DNA from 2 places in the Bacillus sp. FSL R7-0646 genome. Region 1 is predicted to be linked to the other one. Evidence: riboswitches for the same ligand, from Rfam matches in the RefSeq annotation. Region 1 holds a riboswitch; the other holds the start of a gene.
What was found. Region 1 has a riboswitch for S-adenosylmethionine ahead of metK (methionine adenosyltransferase). Riboswitches for the same ligand answer to the same signal wherever they lie in the genome.
Positions count from the first base shown of each region.

Region 2: linked by a shared signal. The riboswitch ahead of metN (methionine ABC transporter ATP-binding protein MetN) and the one ahead of metK (methionine adenosyltransferase) in region 1 are both predicted to bind S-adenosylmethionine.

Region 1 is NZ_CP150217.1:3,061,006-3,072,970, forward strand. Features, by position in the region: gene MKY62_RS15880 (TIGR01212 family radical SAM protein) at 1-846, shown strand, start outside; gene MKY62_RS15885 (class I SAM-dependent methyltransferase) at 843-1,427, shown strand; gene gltP (glutamate-aspartate/proton symporter GltP) at 1,608-2,858, shown strand; gene MKY62_RS15895 (tetraprenyl-beta-curcumene synthase family protein) at 2,899-3,978, opposite strand; gene MKY62_RS15900 (alpha/beta hydrolase) at 3,993-4,772, opposite strand; gene MKY62_RS15905 (gamma carbonic anhydrase family protein) at 4,816-5,367, shown strand; gene MKY62_RS15910 (phosphatase PAP2 family protein) at 5,510-6,034, shown strand; gene MKY62_RS15915 (glycosyltransferase family 1 protein) at 6,093-7,229, shown strand; gene asnB (asparagine synthase (glutamine-hydrolyzing)) at 7,273-9,171, opposite strand; gene metK (methionine adenosyltransferase) at 9,401-10,603, opposite strand; SAM riboswitch class I at 10,995-11,132, opposite strand; gene pckA (phosphoenolpyruvate carboxykinase (ATP)) at 11,327-11,965, shown strand, end outside.
Region 2 is NZ_CP150217.1:3,283,911-3,295,875, forward strand. Features, by position in the region: gene sufU (Fe-S cluster assembly sulfur transfer protein SufU) at 1-378, opposite strand, end outside; gene sufS (cysteine desulfurase SufS) at 368-1,588, opposite strand; gene sufD (Fe-S cluster assembly protein SufD) at 1,588-2,901, opposite strand; gene sufC (Fe-S cluster assembly ATPase SufC) at 2,919-3,704, opposite strand; gene MKY62_RS17145 (cation diffusion facilitator family transporter) at 3,933-4,868, opposite strand; gene MKY62_RS17150 (carboxymuconolactone decarboxylase family protein) at 5,289-5,672, opposite strand; gene metQ (methionine ABC transporter substrate-binding lipoprotein MetQ) at 5,764-6,594, opposite strand; gene MKY62_RS17160 (methionine ABC transporter permease) at 6,608-7,276, opposite strand; gene metN (methionine ABC transporter ATP-binding protein MetN) at 7,269-8,294, opposite strand; SAM riboswitch class I at 8,411-8,518, opposite strand; gene MKY62_RS17170 (SCP2 sterol-binding domain-containing protein) at 8,702-9,049, opposite strand; gene MKY62_RS17175 (thioredoxin family protein) at 9,171-9,479, opposite strand; gene MKY62_RS17180 (toprim domain-containing protein) at 9,505-9,849, opposite strand; gene MKY62_RS17185 (YusG family protein) at 9,912-10,148, opposite strand; gene gcvH (glycine cleavage system protein GcvH) at 10,202-10,585, opposite strand; gene MKY62_RS17195 (arsenate reductase family protein) at 10,647-11,003, opposite strand; gene MKY62_RS17200 (acyl-CoA dehydrogenase family protein) at 11,123-11,965, opposite strand, start outside.

The sequences.
Region 1 (11,965 bases):
TGCCCGAACCGCGACGGTACGGTCGCACACGGCGGATGCACATTTTGCAGCGCCGCAGGGAGCGGAGACTTTGCGGGAAACCGCGCCGACGATCTGATTACCCAATTTAATGAAGTGCGCGACAGAATGCATGAAAAATGGAAAGACGGCAAATACATGGCGTACTTTCAAGCATTTACGAATACGCACGCTCCCGTCAGCGTTCTTCGCGAAAAATACGAGACCGTCCTCGGCCTTGACGGCGTAGTCGGCCTTTCAATCGCTACCCGGCCGGATTGTCTACCTGACGATGTTGTCGAATATCTTGCCGAGCTTAATGAACGCACATACCTCTGGGTGGAGCTCGGCCTTCAGACCGTTCATGAACGGACGGCTGATTTGATCAACCGCGCCCATGATTTCGACTGCTACGTGGAAGGCGTGAACAAGCTGAGGAAACACGGCATCCGGGTCTGCTCCCACATCATTAACGGACTGCCTCTCGAAGACCGCAGCATGATGATGGAAACCGCAAAAGCCGTCGCCGATTTGGACGTGCAGGGGATTAAAATCCATCTGCTCCACCTGTTAAAAGGGACACCAATGGTGAAGCAGTATGAAAAAGGAAAATTAACGTTCCTTTCTCAAGATGAATATGTCCAGCTTGTTTGCGATCAGCTTGAAATTCTTCCGCCGGAAATGATCATTCACCGGATTACGGGTGACGGACCGATCGAATTGATGGTCGGACCGATGTGGAGCGTCAATAAATGGGAAGTCTTAAACGCCATCAACGGGGAATTGGAAAGGCGCGGCAGCCATCAGGGGAAATGGTTCAACAAGGCGAAAGAAGGCATGGCCACATGAAGCTCAAGAAAATCCTCCCGTATGCGAAAGAACTGCTGAAAACAGCCGCAGGCGAAGGAGACATCGTCATTGATGCGACAATGGGAAACGGACATGATACTCACTTTTTAGCTGAACTTGTCGGTGAAAGCGGGCATGTCTATGCCTTTGACATTCAAGAAGCAGCTCTTATGAATACTGCCGAAAGACTTGGAAACGAGTATAAAGACCGGGTGACATTGATTCAAAAAAGCCATGATGAGCTCACCACTTCGCTTCCTGACGACATCTCAGGCAAGGTGGCAGCAGCCGTGTTTAACCTCGGATATCTTCCGGGAGGCGACAAATCGGTGACGACAAAAAGCGATTCGACCATCGCCAGCATCAAGCAGCTTCTCAAAATCCTGAAAAATGAGGGGCTGATCGTGCTTGTCGTCTACCATGGCCATCCCGAAGGAAAGCGGGAAAAAGACGCCCTGCTCGAATTTTGTGCATCGCTCGACCAGGATACGGCCCGTGTCCTCTGTTACCAATATTTAAACCAGCGAAACGATCCGCCGTTTATCATTGCGATCGAAAAGAAAGAAGCGGTCCAAAAGTGACAGCCTGAAATCCTCCGTTTGGAGGATTTTTTTCATTCAAACATAATGTAAGCGATATCAAAATAAAATATGAACACTTTAGATTTCGGAATTTTCTAAAAAACACCAAATAATGGAGGTGGTTTCACTCTTTGTCGCGAAATTATTGAAAACTCATGGAAAATACGGAGGGATTTCGCTTTGAAAAAATTTATCGCTTATCAAATTTTGATCGCACTCGCCATTGGAGCAGTTATCGGACATTTCTTCCCTGATTTCGGAATGGCGCTGCGCCCCGTCGGAGACGGATTTATCCGTCTGATTAAAATGATCGTCGTTCCAATCGTTTTTTCTACAATTGTCATCGGAGCGGCCGGAAGCGGAAGCATGAAAAAAATGGGCAGCCTCGGCATCAAGACGATTATTTGGTTTGAAGTGATTACGACGTTCGTGCTCGGACTCGGGCTGCTTTTGGCTAATGTGTTAAAGCCCGGCGTCGGCCTTGACCTTTCCCATTTGGCCAAAAAGGATATCGACGAACTCTCGGGCTACACGGAAAAAGTGGTCGATATTAAACAAATGATCCTCGATATCATTCCTACCAACATCGTTGACGTCATGGCCAGAAATGATTTGCTCGCCGTGATCTTCTTTGCGATATTGTTCGGCGTTGCAGCTGCCGGGATCGGCAAAGCCTCGGAACCTGTCATGAAGTTTTTTGAATCTGTTGCCAACATCATGTTCAAGCTGACGCAGATGGTGATGGTCACAGCGCCTATCGGCGTGCTTGCTCTTATGGCCGCATCCGTCGGGCAATACGGCATCGAGCTCCTGCTTCCTATGTTAAAATTAGTCGGCACTGTTTTTCTCGGACTGTTTCTCGTTCTTTTTGTTTTATTTCCGATCGTCGGTCTTGTTTTTAAAATTAAATACTTCGAAGTCCTGAAAATGATTTGGGATTTGTTTCTGATCGCGTTCTCCACGACGAGCACAGAAACAGTCTTGCCGCAGCTGATGGACCGCATGGAGAAATACGGCTGCCCAAAACGGGTCGTTTCCTTCGTGGTTCCTTCAGGCTTATCTCTGAATTGCGACGGCTCCAGCCTATATTTATCGGTCGCCTGTATCTTTTTGGCGCAGGCTTTCAATATAGACATGAGCATTTCCCAGCAATTGCTCATGATGCTCGTGCTAGTGATGACAAGCAAAGGGATCGCCGCCGTGCCATCTGGCTCGCTCGTCGTCCTTCTGGCTACCGCCAACGCAGTCGGCCTTCCCGCTGAAGGAGTCGCGATTATCGCGGGAGTGGACCGCGTGATGGACATGGCGCGAACAGGCGTGAACGTGCCGGGTCATGCTGTCGCCTGCATCGTTGTTTCTAAATGGGAAAAAAGCTTCCGGTATAATAAGCGCTTTGTGCTTGAAAAACAATACCGGACGGAAAGCTTATAAACGGCAAAAGCTCAAGCCGATAAACGGTTTGAGCTTTTCTTTACGAGCTTTTCATCCACGGCATTTTTTGAATTTTGCGGTATGCCCTGCCGTTAATATAGAAAAAGAAAGATGTTTTGCCGCTCGCTTTAATCAGCTTTTTCGCAAGCCGGCCGATTTCCTTCTGGCCCGCTACTTTGTCATCCGACAAATAAACGCCTAACAGTCCTCTGTTGATCAAACGGTGAAAGTTTTCGTGCGGAATCCCGCGCAAATGTTCATCCGCCATTTCGATGAAATATTCGAGCCTTTCCATCATATCTGAATGTGATGGGTAATAAGTGCAGAAATTCAAATCCCCGCCGATTAAATCTTCCTCCTGGTCAATTAAATAATCGAGCAGGATGTGCAGTCCCTGTATGTACGGAAAATAGCTGTCGCGGATCTTTCCGGCCATCGATTCAGTAAAATCGGGACGGACGGAATACGATACGAGGCAGAAGATGCCGAGCGTTGAACCCGCACAGGCCGAGAACTCATACCATTCCATTTTCGGCAGAGCCGATTTATAATTCTCAAACCACGCTTCGAGCCGGGGAACACGCTCATGCTCCACTACGTGTTTATGAACTTGCAGGTCGCAATAGTAGCTGCAAAGCTCAATCAGATGCTCCTTGATCAGATCATAGTTCTCAATTTCCGCAAGCACGCCTTGACATGTTTTCACTAAGTCGTGCAAATAGCCTTGATCATCCTGATCTTCCCTGAACCTGTAATAGTTTTTCAATTCAGCCCCGACTGTCAGCGCGTCTTTCATCGACTGGTGAAGCATGGTGAAATCATCCGGATCAAGCGAGGTGCTCCGGTCGCATAGATTGTCGAGGTAGTCGCTTATCGTCTGATACGCCGTAATAAACCGGATCGACTGCTCGATTTTGTCTCCTGAAAGAAGGGCCATAATGCCGCCGCCTTCACAGTGAAAGGTTTTATCCCTGATGCTGGCTTTCGCCTGCGTTTTCAGTTCGGGATTTTGAATCGTTTCAGCTTTTCGTTTCCACTTGTCCAATTCCTGATGAACAAGGGGAAAAACCTCTCTGTATACTTTAGCCATTAATCCAAAAGGATGCTCCGGTACTGCCAAAGAATGCACCTCCATTATGTTATATACTGCTCCGCAAACGCTCTGGCCGCTTTAAAAACGTCTTCCCGTTCAGGCTCATTGAAAATTTCGTGGTACAAGCCATCCCATTCCCTGTACGTCTTATTGTGGGAAGCAAGCTGGTTAAACCACTTGACGACCATTTTTTTGTCGACAAGCCAGTCGGTGCCCGCCTGCATGACAAAGAGCGGGATGTTGAGAAAGGCGTCCGTCGGCTCCATCGCGCTTTTCAACGCTTTTAACATTTCTTGATACCATCTGACAGAAACTTTTGTGATATATAATGAATCGTTGATGTCCATTTCGATGACTTCTTTGTTTCTCGTCGCTTTATCAGGCGTGATCCCGGATTCAAACCGCATAGACGGCGCCAAAACGTTGAGCCCCTTGGAAATCAAGTCCAGAAATTTGTTCGGCTTTAATTGCAGCCCGAGACAAGGGGATGATAAAATGAGACCGGCAATGCCGCTTTGCTGCTGCTTAAACCATTCGATCGCAATCAGGCCGCCCATGCTGTGCCCGAGCATAAACACAGGCAGTTCAAATGCTTTCGCCCTGGCGACCCATTTGTCCACTTCATCAATATATTCTTGAAAAGAGCGTATATGTCCTCTTTCTCTTGTCGAAGTTCCCTGGCCGGGCAAATCCCCCATTACGACATTAAAGCCGGATGAACGCCACATTTCGGACAGCCATTTATACCGCCCGTGATGCTCACATGCACCGTGAATGATGACGATTGTAGCAACAGGTCTTTCCGCTTCCATGCACCACATGCTGACCACCTCACACAATTTTATAAATGAAAGGATGAAACCTATGATCTACCCTTATAAAAAAACGGAACCCGTTATTCATGAAACGGCGTTTATCGCCGACAACGCGGTCATCACCGGTGATGTAACAATCGGAGAGCGATCAAGCATTTGGTTCTCTTCTGTTATCCGCGGCGATGTCGCCCCGGTCAGAATTGGAAAAGGTGTGAACATTCAAGACCTTTCCTGTCTGCACCAAAGCCCTGAACGCCCTCTCGTGATTGAAGACGGTGTGACGGTAGGCCATCAGGTTACATTGCACAGCTCCGTGATTCGAAAGCATGCCCTTATCGGAATGGGGTCGATTATTCTTGACGAAGCGGAGATCGGGGAAGGCGCTTTTATCGGGGCGGGCAGCCTTGTCCCGCCTGGCAAAAAGATCCCGTCCGGGCACCTCGCATTCGGCAGGCCCGCCAAAGTCATCCGTCCGTTAACCGACAAAGATAAACAGGAAATAGAAAGAATACGCAAAGAATATATTGAAAAAGGACAATACTACAAATCCTTGCAAAAAAAGATTAGCTTTGCTACAACTTTACCATTTTTCCACCGATAATTTAAGCAAAAACCTTTTCGGCCGCACGCGTCTGCGGCTTTTTTCTTTTTCCGAAATCTTTACAAATACTTATCATTTGCTAAACATTCATTTTTTACAATAAAAAATGAAGCAGCCATACATGTAAAGGGGGTTAGGACATTTGAATAAACTGATGGTTGGCATTTACAACTTTGAATGCCGGATTTTCCTCGGTATGAACAGATTATTTCATCAAAAAACACTCAACCGTTATTTTCGTTCCTCAACTCATTTGGGAGGGGCTATGTGCACGATTTCTGCCTGCCTGTCTCTCTTGCTGTTCGGCTCGGGAAGTGTTCGTACAGCGGGGATGGCCAGCGCCCTTGCACTTTTGGTCAGCCACCTTCAAGTCATGCTGATCAAAAAGCTGTATCCGAGAAAGCGGCCGTATTTAACGCTAAAGGAAACTCAGGTTTTGCAAAATCCGCTCAAGGATCATTCTTTTCCATCCGGACATACGACAGCTGTATTTTCTGTTATTACACCGTTAATGATATTCTTTCCGATACTCGCGCTTTTATTAATACCGGTTGGCGTCAGTGTGGGGCTCTCCAGGATTTATCTCGGTCTTCATTATCCATCGGATGTTCTGGCAGGCACAGCCCTCGGGATTTCAGTCGGAACCTTGTCGGCGATGATCTTCTAAGCCGGCCGTTTCTTCCAAAGCGTCACTGATTTTTCACACACAAACAGGAGGGGAAACGATGAAAATTGCGATATTTACGGACACGTTCACACCAGATGTGAACGGCTGCGCCAGAACGCTGAAAAGGTATACGGATTATCTTGAAAAAAACGGGATGCCCTATAAAGTATTTGCGCCGGAAAGCACGCATGAAACACAATTTTCGAGCCGCATCCGCCGTTTTACGAGCATGCCGTTCTTCTTATACCCCGAGTGCAGAATCGCTCTTCCTAATCTCATCAAAATGAAATCAGAACTCCGCGAATTCCATCCCGATCTCATTCACATCGCGACTCCTTTTAATATCGGCCTGGCGGGGCTCAAGCTTGCGAAGAAATGGAACATCCCCGTCGTAGGCTCTTACCATACCGATTTTGACCAGTACCTTTCATATTATGATCTTCAAATGTTTTCCAAACTCTTATGGAAATATATGCTCTGGTTTCATAAAGATTTTCGAAAAGTTTTTGTGCCTTCGCGCGAAACATTTATGCAGCTTAAAGCCAAACAATTCAGGAACCTCTCCATCTGGAAGCGCGGCGTGGACTGCTCGCAGTTCAGTCCGGCGCATCAAACCGAACACATCCGCAGGCGATACGGCATAAAGGAAACCTATATCCTCAGCTATGTCGGAAGGCTTGCACCTGAAAAAGACTTGGAGACGCTGCTCAAGATCGCAAGTCACCCCGCTTTGAAAGATGACGTCCACTGGCTGATCGCCGGAGACGGCCCGTTAAAAAAAGAGCTTGAGAAGCGAGCTCCCCTCAACATGACTTTTGCCGGCTATGTCAAAGGAGAAGAGCTGGCAAGCATCTATGCGAGCTCAGATTTGTTCGTCTTTCCTTCTCCGACGGAAACCTTCGGAAATTCCGCCCTTGAAGCGCTCGCCTGTGGGACGCCTGTTATCGGGGCAGACTCCGGCGGCCTGAAAGATTTTATACAGAACGGAAGAAACGGTTTTCTTTCCGAACCTAGAAATCCGGAAGCATTCACCGCAAATATATTGCGCGTCCTCTCCAACCCATCGTTAAAAAAACGGATGGCATACGAAGCGAGAAGCTATGCCCTTACCCAGTCGTGGGACGTGATCTTTGACAATCTCCTCTCCGAATGTGAAAGCGTGCTTGCAGATTTATCAGCAGAAAAAACGGCATAAAAAAAGAAGGTTTCCGGTTAATCGAAAACCTTCTTTTTTTGGCTTAAACAATAATGACCTCTTTTGGCTGATGGTTCAGCTCTTCCGGTACAAAGCGTTTTTCAACGAAAATGCTGTGCCAGATCATAAAGATGAGAACCGTCCAGATTTTGCGGCTGTTATCCGCTTTGTTGGCGCAGTGGTCTTCAAGAAGCTGAAGCACGTAATCTTTATGGATATATGCATCTGTCTCGCTCTCTTTAATGATGTTCACGGCCCAGTCATGCATTTCGTTTTTCAGCCAGTGGCGGATCGGCACAGGGAACCCTAGTTTTTTGCGGTTTAGCACGTGTTCTGGAACGATGCCTTCCGCCGCTTTTCTAAGAAGATATTTTGTCGTGCCGTTTTTCGTTTTCAGCTCTTCGGGAATTTTGGAAGCCGCTTCAAATACGACTTTGTCCAAAAACGGAACGCGAAGCTCCAGCGAATTGGCCATCGTCATTTTGTCGGCCTTCAGCAAAATATCGCCGCGCAGCCATGTGTGGATATCGACATACTGCATTTTATTGATTTCGCTGTAGGACCTGCTTTCTTCAAAATATGGCTTTGTCACGTCACAGTAAGACAGGTTGCTGTCATATTGGCGAAGAAGTTTTGATTTCATGCCTTCTTCAAAAATCTTTGCATTGCCGATATATCTATCTTCAAGAGGAGTACAGCCCCTCATTAAAAAGCTTTTCCCTTTCATTCCTTCCGGCATCGCTGAAGCTACGCGCAGAAGCATCTTTTTCAGCGGGGACGGGATCCGCTCAAACGGCTTTAATGAAAGCGGCTCTCGGTAAATATTGTAACCGCCGAACAGCTCATCTGCCCCTTCTCCTGACAAAACAACCGTAACTTGCTTCTTCGCTTCCTTCGCGACAAAATACAAAGGAATCGCAGCAGGGTCTGCCAGAGGATCATCCAGATGCCAGACGATCTTTGGAAGCTCGTTCATATATTCCTCAGGGGAAATGATCGCGCTGAAGTTTTCCACGCCGACCTTATCAGCGGTTTCTTTCGCAACGTCAACTTCGCTGAAGCCTTCATGTTCAAAGCCGACAGAGAACGTCTTTAAGTTGGGATGGAATTGCTTCGCCACTGACACGATAAAGGACGAGTCAATGCCCCCGGAAAGGAAGGAACCTACAGGCACATCGCTTCGCATATGAACTTTTACAGAATCAAAGATCGCGTCTCTTACTTCCTGAACAAGCTTGTCTTCTTCTGTCTGAACCGGCTTGAATTGAACTTTCCAGTATGTTTTAAATTGAATATCCTCACCCGGGCGGACGGTAAACTGATGGCCCGACTCTACTTTTTGCACCTTTTTGTCCAGCGTCTCAGGCTCCGGAACGAATTGGAACGATGTATACTGCTGAAGCGCTTTTTCATTCAATTCCAAGTCAGCATCGACAGCCATCAGGCTCTTTCTTTCTGACGCAAAATAAACGTGGCCGTCCGTTTTCGTAAAATAGAGCGGCTTAATGCCGAACGGATCGCGCGCTCCGTATAGAAGCTGCTCTTTTTTATCCCAGATTAAAAAAGCAAACATACCGCGCAGCTTTGAAGCGGCTTCCTGTTTGTAGTGGCGGTAAGTCGCAAGCAAAACTTCCGTATCTGAATCGGTTTTGAACTCGTATCCTTTAGAAAGAAGTTCGTCTTTCAGTTCTATATAGTTATAGATTTCTCCATTAAAAATAATCCAATAGGAGTCGTCTTCATAAGACAGAGGCTGTCCTCCATTTTCCACATCGATGATGCTGAGCCTTCTAAATCCGAAGCCTACATGCTCATCATGATAGTACCCATCATCGTCCGGACCGCGGTGTACAATCATTTCATTCATTTGTTTAATCAGTTCTTCCTGTGCTGCTGTCTCGGATGATGGGCGATGATTGAATACCCCTACAAATCCACACATAGTATTGCCTCCGATTTTTTAAATTTCGTGCAGAAATCAAAGTCTGCTTCTTGATTAGACAAGTGTTTAAAGAAAAACGTTTCAAGAAACTTGAAAAATGTTCATATTAAAATATTTGTATCTGGCAATATCACATCAATATTAAATCTGGATATTTTTCAAGTTTCAACATCCGCCCGCATTTTGCCATCGAAAAACAAAGCCGCTTATTAAAGCGGCTATGCGGTTGTTATTCTCCTAATGCATCTTTCTTCAGCTGATCTGCTTTGTCTGTGCGCTCCCAAGGCAGATCGAGATCGAGGCGGCCGAAATGTCCGTAAGCTGCCGTTTGTTTGTAAATCGGACGGCGAAGATCGAGCATTTTAATAATGCCGGCAGGTCTTAGATCAAAGTTTTTGCGAACCACTTCGATCAATGTTTCTTCACTCGCTTTGCCTGTACCGAATGTATCGATTGAAATGGACACCGGCTGAGCGACACCGATCGCGTAGGCAAGCTGTACTTCACAGGAATCAGCAAGGCCTGCGGCGACGATATTTTTCGCTACATATCTCGCTGCATAAGCTGCAGATCTGTCAACCTTTGTCGCATCCTTGCCGGAAAACGCTCCGCCTCCGTGACGGGCATAGCCGCCATAGGTGTCAACGATGATTTTGCGCCCTGTTAAACCGGCATCCCCCTGCGGTCCGCCGATAACAAAACGGCCCGTAGGATTAATGAAGTATTTCGTGTTTTCATCGATCAGCTCTTTTGGAACTACCGGATTGATGACGTGCTCTTTCAGATTGCGCTGGATTTGTTCAAGCGAAATCTCAGGATGATGCTGAGTCGAAATGACGATTGTATCGATGCGAATCGGCTTGTTGTTCTCATCATACTCAACGGTTACCTGTGTCTTTCCGTCCGGACGCAGATACGGCAGAATTTCCTCTTTGCGGACTTCTGTCAAACGGCGAGACAATTTATGGGCAAGCGAAATCGGCAGCGGCATAAGTTCCTTTGTTTCGTTGCAGGCAAAACCGAACATTAAACCTTGGTCTCCGGCTCCGATCGCTTCAATTTCAGCGTCGCTCATTGCTCCTTCACGCGCTTCAAGCGCCTGGTCGACTCCCATTGCAATGTCTGGAGACTGTTCATCTATAGACGTTAAGACCGCGCAAGTTTCGGCATCAAAACCGTATTTTGCACGTGTGTAGCCAATTTCTTTAATCGTTTCGCGGACTGTTTTCGGAATATCGACGTATGTGGACGTCGTGATTTCACCGCTTACCAGCACCAATCCGGTTGTCACAGATGTTTCACAGGCAACGCGGGCATTCGGATCTTTCTTTAAAATTTCGTCTAATATACTATCCGAAATCTGGTCGCAAATTTTGTCCGGATGTCCCTCCGTAACTGACTCTGATGTAAATAACCGACGGTTTTTGCTCATTTATGTTTCCTCCTGTATATGAAGATCAGCCGTGATCTTAAGTATGATACGGAACTCGTCCCTCTTGATTATATGACGATACTCGGGCTTCATACGCTCTCGTTTTGAAACAATTTCCATTATGCTATTCTTGACGAGATTCTGAGTCGAAATTCCCCTTAGCAGAATTTTTCCTGACTGGTTGCCCGGCTAGACCTTTCACGTCCTGTGAAAAACGCCCAGTACCTTCCTCCTGCTTGATACTCGGCTAAAACCTTTCACGTCCTGTGAAAAACGCCCAGTACCTTCCTCCTGAAGGCAGTTTTTTTAGCAATTTTTGGATCTCGATTTATGCAATAAAAAAACCTTTTCCTATTCGGTGAGGAAAGGGTCTGGTATTGCGTGCCTTTCACTCTTATCGCTCAAGGTATTGAACACCTTGCATCAGGTTAGCACCGTAGTTGTCTCAGAAACTGTTTTTTTCCATTAATAAGAGAAACCGGTTGCTGGGTTTCATTGGGCCTGTCCCTCCACCAGCTCGGGATAAGAGTATCCGCTCAATGAAATATCTTATCTTAAAATGGCTTGTTATGTCAATATCGGCCGAAATAAATTTGAACTTGTCCTACGAGAAAAAACCCGAACGAAAAATGAAGAAACGGTATAGACTATAAGAGTAAATGTGTTATACTAATTCTACATTAATGTTATACACATTAAAAAACACGCAAAGGAAGGTTTTTTATGAATTCTGTAGATTTAACAACTGACTTACAAACGCTATTAACGGGCGAAAACGTTCAGATGAACTTATCCGTTCCCCATTTGGTTGAAAAGATCCTTGAGCGCAAAGAAGGAGTCTTGACATCTTCCGGAGCCGTGCGGGCAACAACCGGTACATACACCGGCCGCTCGCCAAAAGACAAATTCATTGTGGAAGAAGCGAGCACAAAGGACAAAATCGATTGGGGCGCAGTAAACCAGCCGATTTCAGAAGCCGCCTTTGACCGGCTGTACGCAAAAGTGCTCGGCTATTTAAAGGAACGCGATGAATTGTATGTATTTGAAGGGTTTGCAGGAGCAGACGAAAAATACCGGCTTCCGATTACTGTTGTCAACGAGTTCGCCTGGCACAACCTGTTTGCAAGACAGTTGTTCATCAGACCTGAAGAACATGATAAAAAACCTGAAGAACAGCCGTTTACGATTCTTTCAGCTCCGCATTTCAAAGCCGATCCGCTCGTTGACGGAACCAGATCTGAAACGTTTATCATCGTGTCGTTTGAGAAGCGGACGATCTTAATCGGAGGCACCGAATATGCCGGAGAGATGAAAAAATCGATTTTTTCTATTATGAATTTTCTTCTGCCTGAACAAAACATT
Region 2 (11,965 bases), 220 kb from region 1:
AATTCGGGCCGGAAATTTTGAAACGCCTTGCAGAGCTTCAATATCTCCTAAATCAATCGAATCGTCGTAGTCTTTGCCCTGCATCATATCTGAAAAGATCCGTGACATTTGAAGGGCGGTCTCCACGTCTTTCCCTTTGATCGCCTGTGTCATCATAGACGCAGAAGCCATTGAGATTGAGCATCCTTCGCCTTCAAATTTTGCATCTTCTACTTTACCGTCCGTTATCTTCATCGTCAGCCTGATCCGGTCACCGCATGTCGGGTTGTTCATGTCAACGACGATGCTGTCATTCAAAACCCCTTTATTTCTCGGGTTTTTATAGTGATCCATAATCACCTGGCGATACAGTGTATCCAAGTTCACATTAAAAGACATTTGTGAAATACTCCTTTGTCTTCTGAAGAGCTTCAATCAGTTTGTCGATGTCTTCTTCCGTATTATACAGATAAAAGCTCGCTCTTGCAGTGGCGGAGACGTTCAGCCATTTCATTAAAGGCTGCGCGCAGTGATGGCCGGCTCTGACGGCGACCCCTTCTGCATCCAGCACGGTTGCCACATCGTGCGGATGAACGTCTTCAAGGTTGAACGTCACGAGTCCTGCACGTTCGGCCGGACCATAGACAACAGCGCCTTCAAGCTCTTTAAAGCGCTCCAGCGCGTATGCCGCCAAACGGTGTTCATGCGCTAATATTTCATCAAGTCCGATGTCTTCAAGGAAGTCAATCGCCGCTCCCAATCCGATCGCGCCGGCAATGATCGGTGTGCCGGCTTCGAATTTCCAAGGCAGCTCCTTCCAAGTCGATTCGTAAAGACCGACAAAATCGATCATTTCTCCGCCGAATTCTGCAGGTTCCATGTTTTCAAGCAATGCTTTTTTTCCATACAATACCCCGATTCCGGTCGGACCACACATTTTGTGGGCTGAAAACGTATAGAAATCGCAGTCCAAATCCTGGACGTCAATTTTCATGTGCGGCGTGCTTTGCGCACCGTCTACGACCATGACCGCGCCGTGTTCGTGGGCGATTTTGGCCATTTCCTTAATCGGGTTGATCGTACCGAGAACGTTTGAAACATGCGCTGCAGAGACGATTTTTGTATTTTCCGTCACCGTTTCCCTGACATCGTCCAAGGAAATGGTGCCGTCTTCCTGAAGCGGAATGTACTTCAGCGTGGCGCCGGTTGCTTTGACAGCCTGCTGCCACGGAATAATATTCGCATGGTGCTCCATCGGTGTAATGACGATTTCATCACCGGGCTTAAGGTTTGCGCGGGCATAGCTGAGCGCAACCGTGTTCAGGGCCGTTGTCGTACCCCTTGTGAAAATAATTTCCTGCATCGATTTCGCGTTTATAAACTTCCTGACCTTCTCACGTGCTCCTTCATATCCATCCGTTGCTTTTGTTCCTAATGTATGGACGCCGCGATGGACATTGGAATTGTAAGAGTTGTAATACTCATCAAGCGTCTCAATGACGACGCGCGGCTTTTGCGAGGTGGCCGCGCTGTCCAAATAAACGAGATCGTGTCCGTTGACCTGTTGGCTGAGAATCGGAAACTGTTCGCGAATATCTTTAGCATTCATTATTTTACTTTCCTTTCAATCACAGAGACCAGCTGCTTCTTCACGCCTTCAATCGGAAGTTCATTGACAACCGGTGCGAGGAAGCCGTAAATGACGAGGCGCTCTGCTTCTTCTTTAGGAATTCCGCGGCTCATCAAATAGTAGAGCTGAACCGGATCGACGCGGCCGACAGATGCAGCGTGTCCTGCCGTTACATCGTCTTCATCGATTAATAGGATCGGGTTTGCGTCGCCGCGCGCTTTTTCACTCAGCATAAGAACGCGTGACTCCTGCTCTGCATTTGATTTTGACGCGCCGTGCTCGATCTTTCCGATACCGTTGAAGATCGAAGACGCGGAATCTTTCATAACGCCGTGTTTTAAAATATAGCCTTCTGAATGCTTTCCGTGGTGAATGATTTGCGTTGTAAAGTTTTGAGTCTGTTCTCCTCTGCCGACGACAACCGTTTTCGTATCGCCGAATGTGCCGTCTCCATGCAGATTCGTCGTGTTTTCAGAAATGGTGTCTCCGTCATTCATCAAACCGAGCGCCCATTCAATTTTGCTGTCGCGTCCGAGTGCAGTTCCGCGGCGGCTGACATAAGCCGTTACCCCTGCGGAAAGGTTGTCGACGGCTCCGTATTGCACGCGGGCATTCGCGCCTGTGATCACTTCTGACACGATGTTAAAGACCGCTTCCTTAGGATTCACCGTGCTGATGTAGTTTTCTACATATGTGACGGCACTGTTGTCATCTGCAACGACAAGTACATGGTTGAAAAGCGTTGTATCGTTGCTTTCATGGACATAAACAGCCTGCACCGGAGCTTCCAGCTCGACGTTTTTCGGTACGTAAAGGAAGGCTCCGCCGTTCAGGAGGGCTGCATGCAATGCAGTTAATTTATGCTCATCGGCTTTTACGCCGTCTTTCATAAAGTACTTTTTGACAAGCTCGCCGTGTTCGCGGAACGCAGTATGAATATCTGTAAAGATGACGCCTTTATCCTGCAGCTCTTTTGAAAGAGAAAGGTAAGCCGGCGTCTGGTCTCTCTGGACATAAAGCGTTTTGTCTTCATTTCCAAGATCGATCAGCGATTTGACCTCATCTGAAAGATCATCCAAAGAATCAAGCGGTTTATTTTCTACAGTATGCTTATCAAACCGTGTAAAATTCCAATTTGTAATTTTTGTTTTATCAGGTTTCGGCAGCGGCAGATCTTCTGCTTTTTCAAGCGCTTCTAAGCGTAGATCTTGCAGCCATGCCGGTTCCTGGTGCTTCTCAGAGAAGCTTTTGACATATTCCCGATCTACAGATAGTTTTGTTTCCAATGTCATGTTTATCCCCCTAACGCTTACGCTTCTTGACCGACAGTTTCGTCTTCGATTCCAAGCTCATGCTTAATCCAGTCATATCCTTCAGCCTCAAGGCGCTGTGCAAGTTCAGGTCCGCCGGATTTCACGACGCGGCCCTGCATCATGACGTGCACATGGTCAGGCGTAATGTAGTTCAAGAGGCGCTGATAGTGCGTGATGATCAGGCAGCCAAAGTTCTCGCCGCGCATTTTGTTGATTCCTTTTGAAACGACTTTAAGGGCGTCGATATCCAAACCTGAATCGATTTCGTCAAGAATCGCGATTTTCGGTTCGATCATCATCAGCTGAAGGATCTCGTTGCGCTTTTTCTCACCGCCTGAAAAACCTTCGTTCAGGTAGCGCTGCGCCATATCAGGGTCCATTTCAAGAAATTCCATGTTTTCGTCCATTTTGCGGATGAATTTCATTAAAGAAATCTCGTCGCCTTCTTCTCTGCGCGCGTTGATCGCTGAACGGAGAAAATCGGCATTTGTAACACCGCTGATTTCACTCGGATACTGCATAGCCAAAAACAGACCGGCTTGAGCGCGCTCGTCCACTTCCATTTCCAGAACGTCCTTGCCGTCCAGCGTGATGCTTCCTTTCGTCACTTCGTATTTAGGGTGTCCCATGATCGCCGCGGATAAAGTTGATTTACCCGTTCCGTTCGGTCCCATTACAGCGTGGAATTCCCCGCCTTTTATTTCAAGGTTTACACCTTTTAAAATCTCTTTCCCTTCAATCTCAACGTGAAGATCTTTGATTGTTAATGTCGAAGCAGCCATGAAATATACCTCCAATTATAGATAATCATCATTCTCAATTTATTCTCATTCTAATTTTATAACAAATGAAAATTGAATACAACAATAGTCTTCCTATCTTTTCGTGTACATGTTCTCAAGTTTAACAAAAAACGATTTGTTCTTAAAGAGATTGGGACAAGAAAACTTCCCGGGGCAGAAAAGCGGAATTTATTACCAAGCTGTCGAAAACAATCGGTACATCCGTCATTAAGAGCGGGGATGGTTTGCTCCCAGGCTGCACGATTCATGAGGGGAACAGCGCTCCCCTTCTATTTGAACCGTCACATGCTCCACGTTGCATTCTTTCCTTAGATATTTTGATACTTGTTTTAAAATTCTATCCCTGTCACTGTTTTCATCCGCTACGATATGGCAGCTTAATGACGGCATATCGGATGAGATCGACCAAATGTGGAGGTCGTGAACCTCCCTGACCGACGGGATGGAAAGCAGGCCGTTTTTAAGCGCCTCCGCATCAATGTCTTTCGGTTTTCCTTCCATTAATATATGCACCGAGTCTTTCGTCACCCGCCAGCCGCTGACGAGAACCAAAGCAGCGACGACGGCGCTGGCGATTGGATCGGCGATGTTCCAATTGAAGAAAAGCATAAGGAGGCCCGCGATGATCGCCCCGAAAGAGCCCAGCATATCGCCGATGATGTGCAAAAAAGCGCTCCGCATATTTAAATTCCCGCTTGTGTCGCCTTTCATTATTACCCAGGCCGCAGCAATGTTGACGAACAGACCAACCGTCGCAATCGCAAGCATACCCCTTCCCGCGACTTCCGGCGGGCTGAAAAAGCGATTGTATGCTTCCCAAAAAATATAAAGTGAAATCAAAAGCAGGGTGATGCCATTGATAAACGCAGCCAAAATCTCAAAGCGCCTGTAGCCGAATGTTTTGCTCGCGCTTGCGGCCTTTTCCCCAATTTTAAACGCCAAGAGGCTGAAGCCAAGCGCCGCAGCGTCGCTGAGCATATGTCCCGCATCTGACAGCAAAGCGAGGCTGTTCGTCAATATTCCGCCTATCACTTCAATCATCATAAAAGTAAAAATTAAACCGAAGCTGATGAACAGCGCTTTTTGATTTGCTGATCGGCTGCCATGGTGGCTGTGTCCTGTATGTCCGTGAGAATGAGCCATTTTAAATCCCCCTCTTAAATTGATATATGATCATGTATTCATATTTAAATTTTACCTTTTCCTTTAATTAAGGTCAAGCGGCTTCTAAGAACATGGAGAAGGACGGATCGGCATCCGTCCCCCTCGCGTTTTATCCGATTATGGGCAAGTCTGATACGATCTGCTTGCTTTTTTGATACTGCTTTTCTCGTCTTTTCTCAACTTCAAGCCGATTCACATGGCTTCTGCTGTACTCCTCGTACCCCATTCCATGCGACTTGTGCATCGCTTTTTCCATTTCGGCCGTGAATTCAAGGTCAAGCTGATCTTGGCTTGAACAAATAATGAATCATCCTTTCAGAGATTTTCTTACATAGTACCAGTTATATACAAACTCTGCAAAGATGTGTGTGCTTTCAATATGCTTTCACGGTCGAAAAATCAATGCTTCATCTGCTGGAATTCTTCCATCGCCTGCAAAACGAGCGTGACGGCTTGGCTCATGGCTGCGCCTCCGCCAAATGCAGCAGTTACACCGACTGCCTCAAGAATTTCTTCCTCCGATGCTCCGCAATCCAGGCAGCCCTTGATGTGATAAATAATGCAATATTCATCCTGCGTATTGACACTGATGCCCAGTGCGATCAGCTGCTTATCCTTTTCGCTGAGCACGCCTTTTTTAAAGCACTCTTCGGTAAATTCGTTGTATTTGGCGGCAATTCCGGGCATTTTTTCGGAAAAGATGCCGATCCCCGCCTTATATTCGTGCAGTGCGGATTCGATAATGCCTTCTGATTCATGCTGATTCACGTTTTGTTCCTCCATTTTCAGTAGGTAGTCTTTTTTATTATGAGCCTCTTTTCAAAAAATACGCGAAAAAACCCCGGTTTTCTCCGAAACCGGGGTGTTCTTTCATTTACTCAGATACAGAAATGACAGAGCCTTTATATTTTTTGTCGATGAACTTTTTGATGTCGTCAGAGCGCAATACTTCCATCAGAGCTTTTACTTTGTCAGAATCTTCGTCGCCTTTGCGGACGGCGATGATGTTAGCGTAAGGATTGTCTTTTGGAGACTCAAGTTCGATTGAATCAGTTTTCGGATTCAGCTTGTTTTGGATCGCATAGTTCACATTGATGAACACTGCGTCTGCTTCATTAGCTTCGTATGCTTTTGCCGTCATTTCAGGCGCCACATCATTTTTGATTTTCAGGTTTTTCTTGTTTTCTGTAATATCTTTTACTGTCGCATCTACTTTTTCAATGCCTGATTTCAGCTTGATCAGTCCCGCATTTTCAAGCATTGCAAGCATGCGGCCCTGTTCAGCGGCATTGTTGCTCATAATAATTTTTGCACCGTCAGGAAGGTCTTTTAAAGATTTATACTTTTTAGAGTAAATGCCGAATGGCTCAAGGTGTACCGCACCGACGTTGACTAGATCGTAATCTTTGTTTTCTTTCATTTCCTGTTCAAGGTAAGGGACGTGCTGGAAGTAGTTCGCATCAAGATCTTTTGTAGCGAGCGCTTTGTTGATCAGTTTGTAGTCCGTGAAATTTTTGATTTTAAGCTCATAGCCTTTTTCTTTCAAAAGCGGTTTTGCTTCTTCAAGGATTTCGGCGTGAGGCGTCGGCGTCGCTCCGACTGTAATGACTTTGCTGTCTTTATCTCCTTCGCTGCTGGAAGATCCGCAAGCGGCCAAAACGCCTGCAAAAATGATGAATAAAGCTGTTAATAAACCTTTTTTCATGTTGGTGTCCTCCCTAACGTTTGTCTAATTTATTTGTTATAAAATCCCCGATAAATTGGATGATGAACACAATAGCTAAGATGAAAATAGTGGCGATCAGTATAATATCGGGATTGTTCATCTGAAAGCCGTTTACATAGGCAAGGTTCCCGAGTCCGCCTGAACCGATTGCTCCGGCCATCGCTGTCGAACCGATCAGTGCAATGGCTGTAACCGTAATGCCTGAGATCAGCGCCGGCATCGATTCGGGCAGGAGCACTTTAAATATGATCGTCGATGTTTTTGCCCCCATCGATTTCGCTGCTTCAATCACGCCTTTGTCGACCTCGCGCAAAGCAATTTCAACCAGGCGGGCATAGAACGGAGCGGATGCGATAATCAAAGCCGGAAGAGCGGCATTCGGCCCCAGAATCGTATTCATTAAAAACTTTGTGAAACCGAGCAGCAAAATAATCAATATGATAAAAGGAATAGACCTGAACACATTGACGATTGCCGAGATTACACCGTTAACGACTCGGTTCTGCCAAATGTTGCCTTTTGAAGTCAAATAGAGCAGCATGCCGAGAATCACTCCGATGATAAAAGCAAACAATAGGGAAATTCCTGTCATATATATCGTTTCATACGTTGCTTCCCACAGCTGCTCCATATCTACGTTTGGAAACAGTTTTTCAAACATTCGTGATCACCTCTGCTTCTACCTGGCGGCTCTTGATGAAATCGACCACGTCATTGACCTCGTTTTCACGTCCGTCGACATGTATGAACAATGAACCGTATGCACCGTCCTGAGTCTGCGAGATTTTGCCTTGAAGGATGTTGACTTCAACATCGAACTTCCGAATGATCTGCGTGATCAGCGGCGATTCGGCCGCTTCGCCGACGAAAGTGAGCTTGATCGTCCGCCCGGATGTCGTTTCTTCGAGGAAATGCTTCAGCGTTTCCTTTGTTTCCACCGGTTCTGTTACCTGCTGAACAAAGCGCTTTGTCATTTCTTCCTTCGGCTTGATGAAGACGTTCAGTACATCGCCTTCTTCTACGACCTTTCCGTTTTCCATGACGGCCACTCTGTGGCAGATTTTCCTGATGACATGCATTTCATGAGTGATCAGGACAATGGTCAGTCCGAGCCTTTCATTGATATCGGACAGAAGACCCAGAATCGAATCAGTCGTCTGCGGATCAAGCGCTGATGTCGCTTCATCGCATAACAGAACTTTCGGATTGTTTGCGAGCGCCCGTGCGATGCCGACGCGCTGCTTTTGGCCTCCGCTCAGCTGTGAAGGGTAGGCGTTTTCCTTGCCTTCAAGACCGACAAGCTTAATCAGTTCAGCGACTCTTTCCAGACGTTTTGCTTTGCTGACACCGGCGATCTCCAGCGGAAACGCAATATTGTCGCGCACCGTTCTCGACCATAACAGGTTGAAATGCTGGAAAATCATGCTGATTTCCTGCCTTGCTTTCCTCAGCTTCTTCCCTTTGATCTCGCTGATTTTTCTGCCGGCTACTTCAACCGTGCCTGAAGTCGGCTGTTCAAGTCCGTTCAAGAGACGGATCAAGGAGCTTTTTCCGGCTCCGCTATATCCAATAATTCCGAAGATTTCACCTTTTTTAATCGTAAGGGTGACATCTTGGACAGCATTGACATCTCCATGCTTTGACCGATAAATCTTTGAAACATTTTGAAGATTTATCAAAAGCCATCACCTGCTTTCTTGCTCAATTCTCATAGTTGTCTAAATTCCTGATCAATCAACGAAAAAAGCCTTTCTGCACACATGAGCAGAAAGGCTTTGGAAAAGTCTGGGCCTTTCTCTCATCTTTCAAAGCATAACGCTTCGCGTGAATTGGCACCATTTCAACACGTGTTGATGGTTGCCGGGTTTCATAGGGCACTTCCCTCCACCTCTCTGGATAAGAGAAACATATATTTATTTTTTGATTATTATGATCGGAATTCTTAAAGTAGGATATCATGCGAAAAAATAGTTGTCAACTATTTTTCGTAAGACAATCGTCCTACGGCGAAAAGAGACGAGCGTAAACGCCCGTCCCTGTCTGACTAATACACGGAATGTGCCGATTTTTTGAATTTTTAAAAAGTCTATGAATAAAGATCGCTGTTTTTAAAGAAGCCGTCCGTCAGCCATAAAATCGCTTCAAGCTTCAATAAAGCTCTAAAAGAGCCTTTTACTTTAACAGTGCCGCGCTGTACGAGATGCTGCAATGAAATGTCGCCATGAAGAAGGTCAATAATCTCGCTTTGCTCTCCAAAAAAGGTCAAATGAGCTTTTTCTACAGGAGAATATTTTTCCATTTCCCCTTTTTCGTTGATTGCTAACGTAAAAGCTTCTTTCTCTCCTTGAAACGTAATCAGCAAAGCCGTTGTAGATAATAGAGGTTTTAAAAAAAGAGCCTTGCCCTCTCTTTCTATCAATCCCATTTTCTCCAACTGTATAACCTCCTGTAAATTGGTCATACTTACAGATTCTCTGTCTGCTGCAGGAGTTCCTTTAGGAATTGCTCGACAAGTTTTTGCTGGTTATTTCCCGAGAAATATGTCAAAACCGCCCTTAATCCACAAGATTTTGTTTAATCGTATCATATAAGTAGGAAACGGAGTGAAAAGCGTATTCTTTTTTGACGACTCGCCCTTTTTTGTAAAGGATAAAACACGGGACGCTTTCAATTTCCTGCTGTTTGGCAAATGACGGGGAGTAATTGAGATTGTTTTTATAAAAAGGAATGTCCTTCATCATTTCATCAACGACCTCCAGCATTCTTCCGGCCAGCTGACACGTTCCGCAGAACGGCGTGTATACATATAGAAGACAAGTTTCATGCTCTAGCCGTTTTAGCTCTTTTTCTTGAAGTTCTTGCATCTGTTGAACCGCACCTCAATACGTTTTATAATAGATATTTTGTATGTACCCGGATGTTTGAACGAAATAATACTTCTGCAACATGCTGACTCGGGGCGGAAGCGACTTCTTTGTATACTCTATCAATGTATAGATGCGAAGCTTGGGGAAGCTCCCTCTTCAGCTGCCGGCGGAGCTTTTCGCCTGATTCATCGGCATCCACCAGGATATAAACGTCTTTATCGAACAGCGTCTCAGCGAATTCATCGAGTTTTGCCTGGCTGATCGTTCCGTTTGTGCATATGATGTCCACGGGCTCTTCGATGACATGCTTCACTTTTTGCTTATCTGATTTCCCTTCGACGATCATGACTTTTTCATTTTCCGGCATATGGATCACCTTTAAAGATTTACTTGTAAAAAAAGGCAGTGAATATTCACCGCCTGACTTGATTAACACCAGCCTTGGTGGTCATCACAGTCTACATATTTAGCATCCGGTCCGCTTACGGTATCCGCCATTTTGTAAAACTTTTCATCTTGGAATGAATATCCAGATTTCAACTCGTATTGATCCTTGCCGGTCATTCGGCCGATCAGCTCATTTTCATGATACAGCTGCGTTCCGCCGTTTTTTAATCGGCTTTCCACATGTTCTGTAATATCAATACGTTCTTTTTTCAGCGTCAATTTGGACACCCCCTCCTGATATAGAGTATCCAAACGACGAATGTCTATCCTGTTTAGTCTTCTTTTATCATGTCCTCATATTGCCCGGCTGTCATCAGGTTTTCGATTTCAGAAGCGTCTGACGGCTCGACGACAATCATCCAAGCCTTTTCATACGGAGACTCGTTGACGAATTCAGGGCTGTCTTCCAGATCTTCGTTCACTTCGACCACTTTTCCGTTGATCGGGGCATACAGCTCAGAAACGGTCTTTACGGATTCAACGCTGCCAAAAGGCTCGTCCGCTTTGATTTCGTCTCCCACTTCAGGAAGCTCGACAAATACGATGTCTCCAAGCTCAGATTGTGCAAAGTCTGTAATGCCGATTCTGACTTTATCTCCTTCGGTTTTCACCCATTCGTGTTCTTCTGAATAACGCAACTCTTTCGGTGTGCTCATGCTAACCCCTCCATAAAGTGTTTTAATCGATCCTACATTGAAGATATCATATTTTGATGTGTTATAACCAGTATGTCTTAAACTGATCTTCTTTAAAACCGACCGTTACTTTACTGCCGTCTGTCGTAATTGGGCGTTTGATCAGCATACCGTCTGATGCAAGCAGTTCCAGCTGCTCATCTTCAGACATGCTTTGCAGCTTGTCTTTCAGGCCGAGTTCGCGGTATTTTTGGCCGCTCGTGTTGAAAAACTTCTTCAATTCAAGCCCGCTTTTCTCGTAGAGCTCTTTCAGTTTTTCCTTGCTCGGCGGCTGTTCTGCGATATGTATCCCATTGATTTCTTTTCCGTGGTCTTCGAGCCATTTTTTCGCTTTGCGGCATGTCCCGCATTTCGGATACCAGTAAAAATCCAAAGCCATACATACACCCCTCTCATTTAATCGAGGTAATTTTAACATAGATCGAATGAAAAACCTAAAACAGTGCTCGGGTTCTATTAACAGCTCAGAAAGCCCTGCATTAAAGCAGGGCTTCTCGTTTAAACGATATATTTCTCAGCTTCAAAGACTCCCTTGGCTGCCTGGCGCTTTTTCTCAATCACGTTGACAGGCGTAAAGCGCGTCAATTTGCGCAGCGCGGACAGCATCATGCGCAGCGAATCGCCTGATTCCATCGCAATGAGCGATTCTTTGGCATGGCTTTCAATTTCCTGAAAGGCTTCCTGCGCAAAAATTTGCGTATAAAGAATTTTCTGTGCGTTTTTGTCTTCGCCGGTTGCCCGGATGGCTTTTTCAGTACGTAAAATAGCTGCTTCCATTGCGTAGATCTGGCTGACAATGTCGGCGATGTTGACGAGGATTTCCTGCTCCTGGTCGAGCGCTTTTCCGTATTTTTGCGCGGCGAGTCCCGCGATCATGAGCGCGGTCTTTTTGGCGTTTCTCAGCAGATACTTTTCCTGTTCGAGAACGCCGTCACCTGGTTCTTCAGGCATGAGCATCATCAGTTCTTCCTGAAGAGCCTTTGCTTTCTCAAACAGAGGAAGCTCGCCTTTCATCGCTTTTTTCATGTAGGTGCCCGGGACGATGAGCCGGTTGATTTCGTTTGTGCCTTCAAAAATCCGGTTAATCCGTGAATCGCGGTAAGCCCGCTCCACTTCGTATTCCTGCATGAATCCGTAACCGCCGTGGATTTGAACGCCTTCATCAACGATATAATCAAGCGTTTCAGATCCGAATACTTTGTTAAGGGAGCATTCGATTGCATATTCTGCGATCGATTTCGCAACCTGGCGCCCGTCTTTTTGCTCTTCTTCGCTCAAGGTGCCCATTTTGTCTTCAAACAGCCCGACCGTACGATAAACAGAGCTTTCCATCGCATAAAG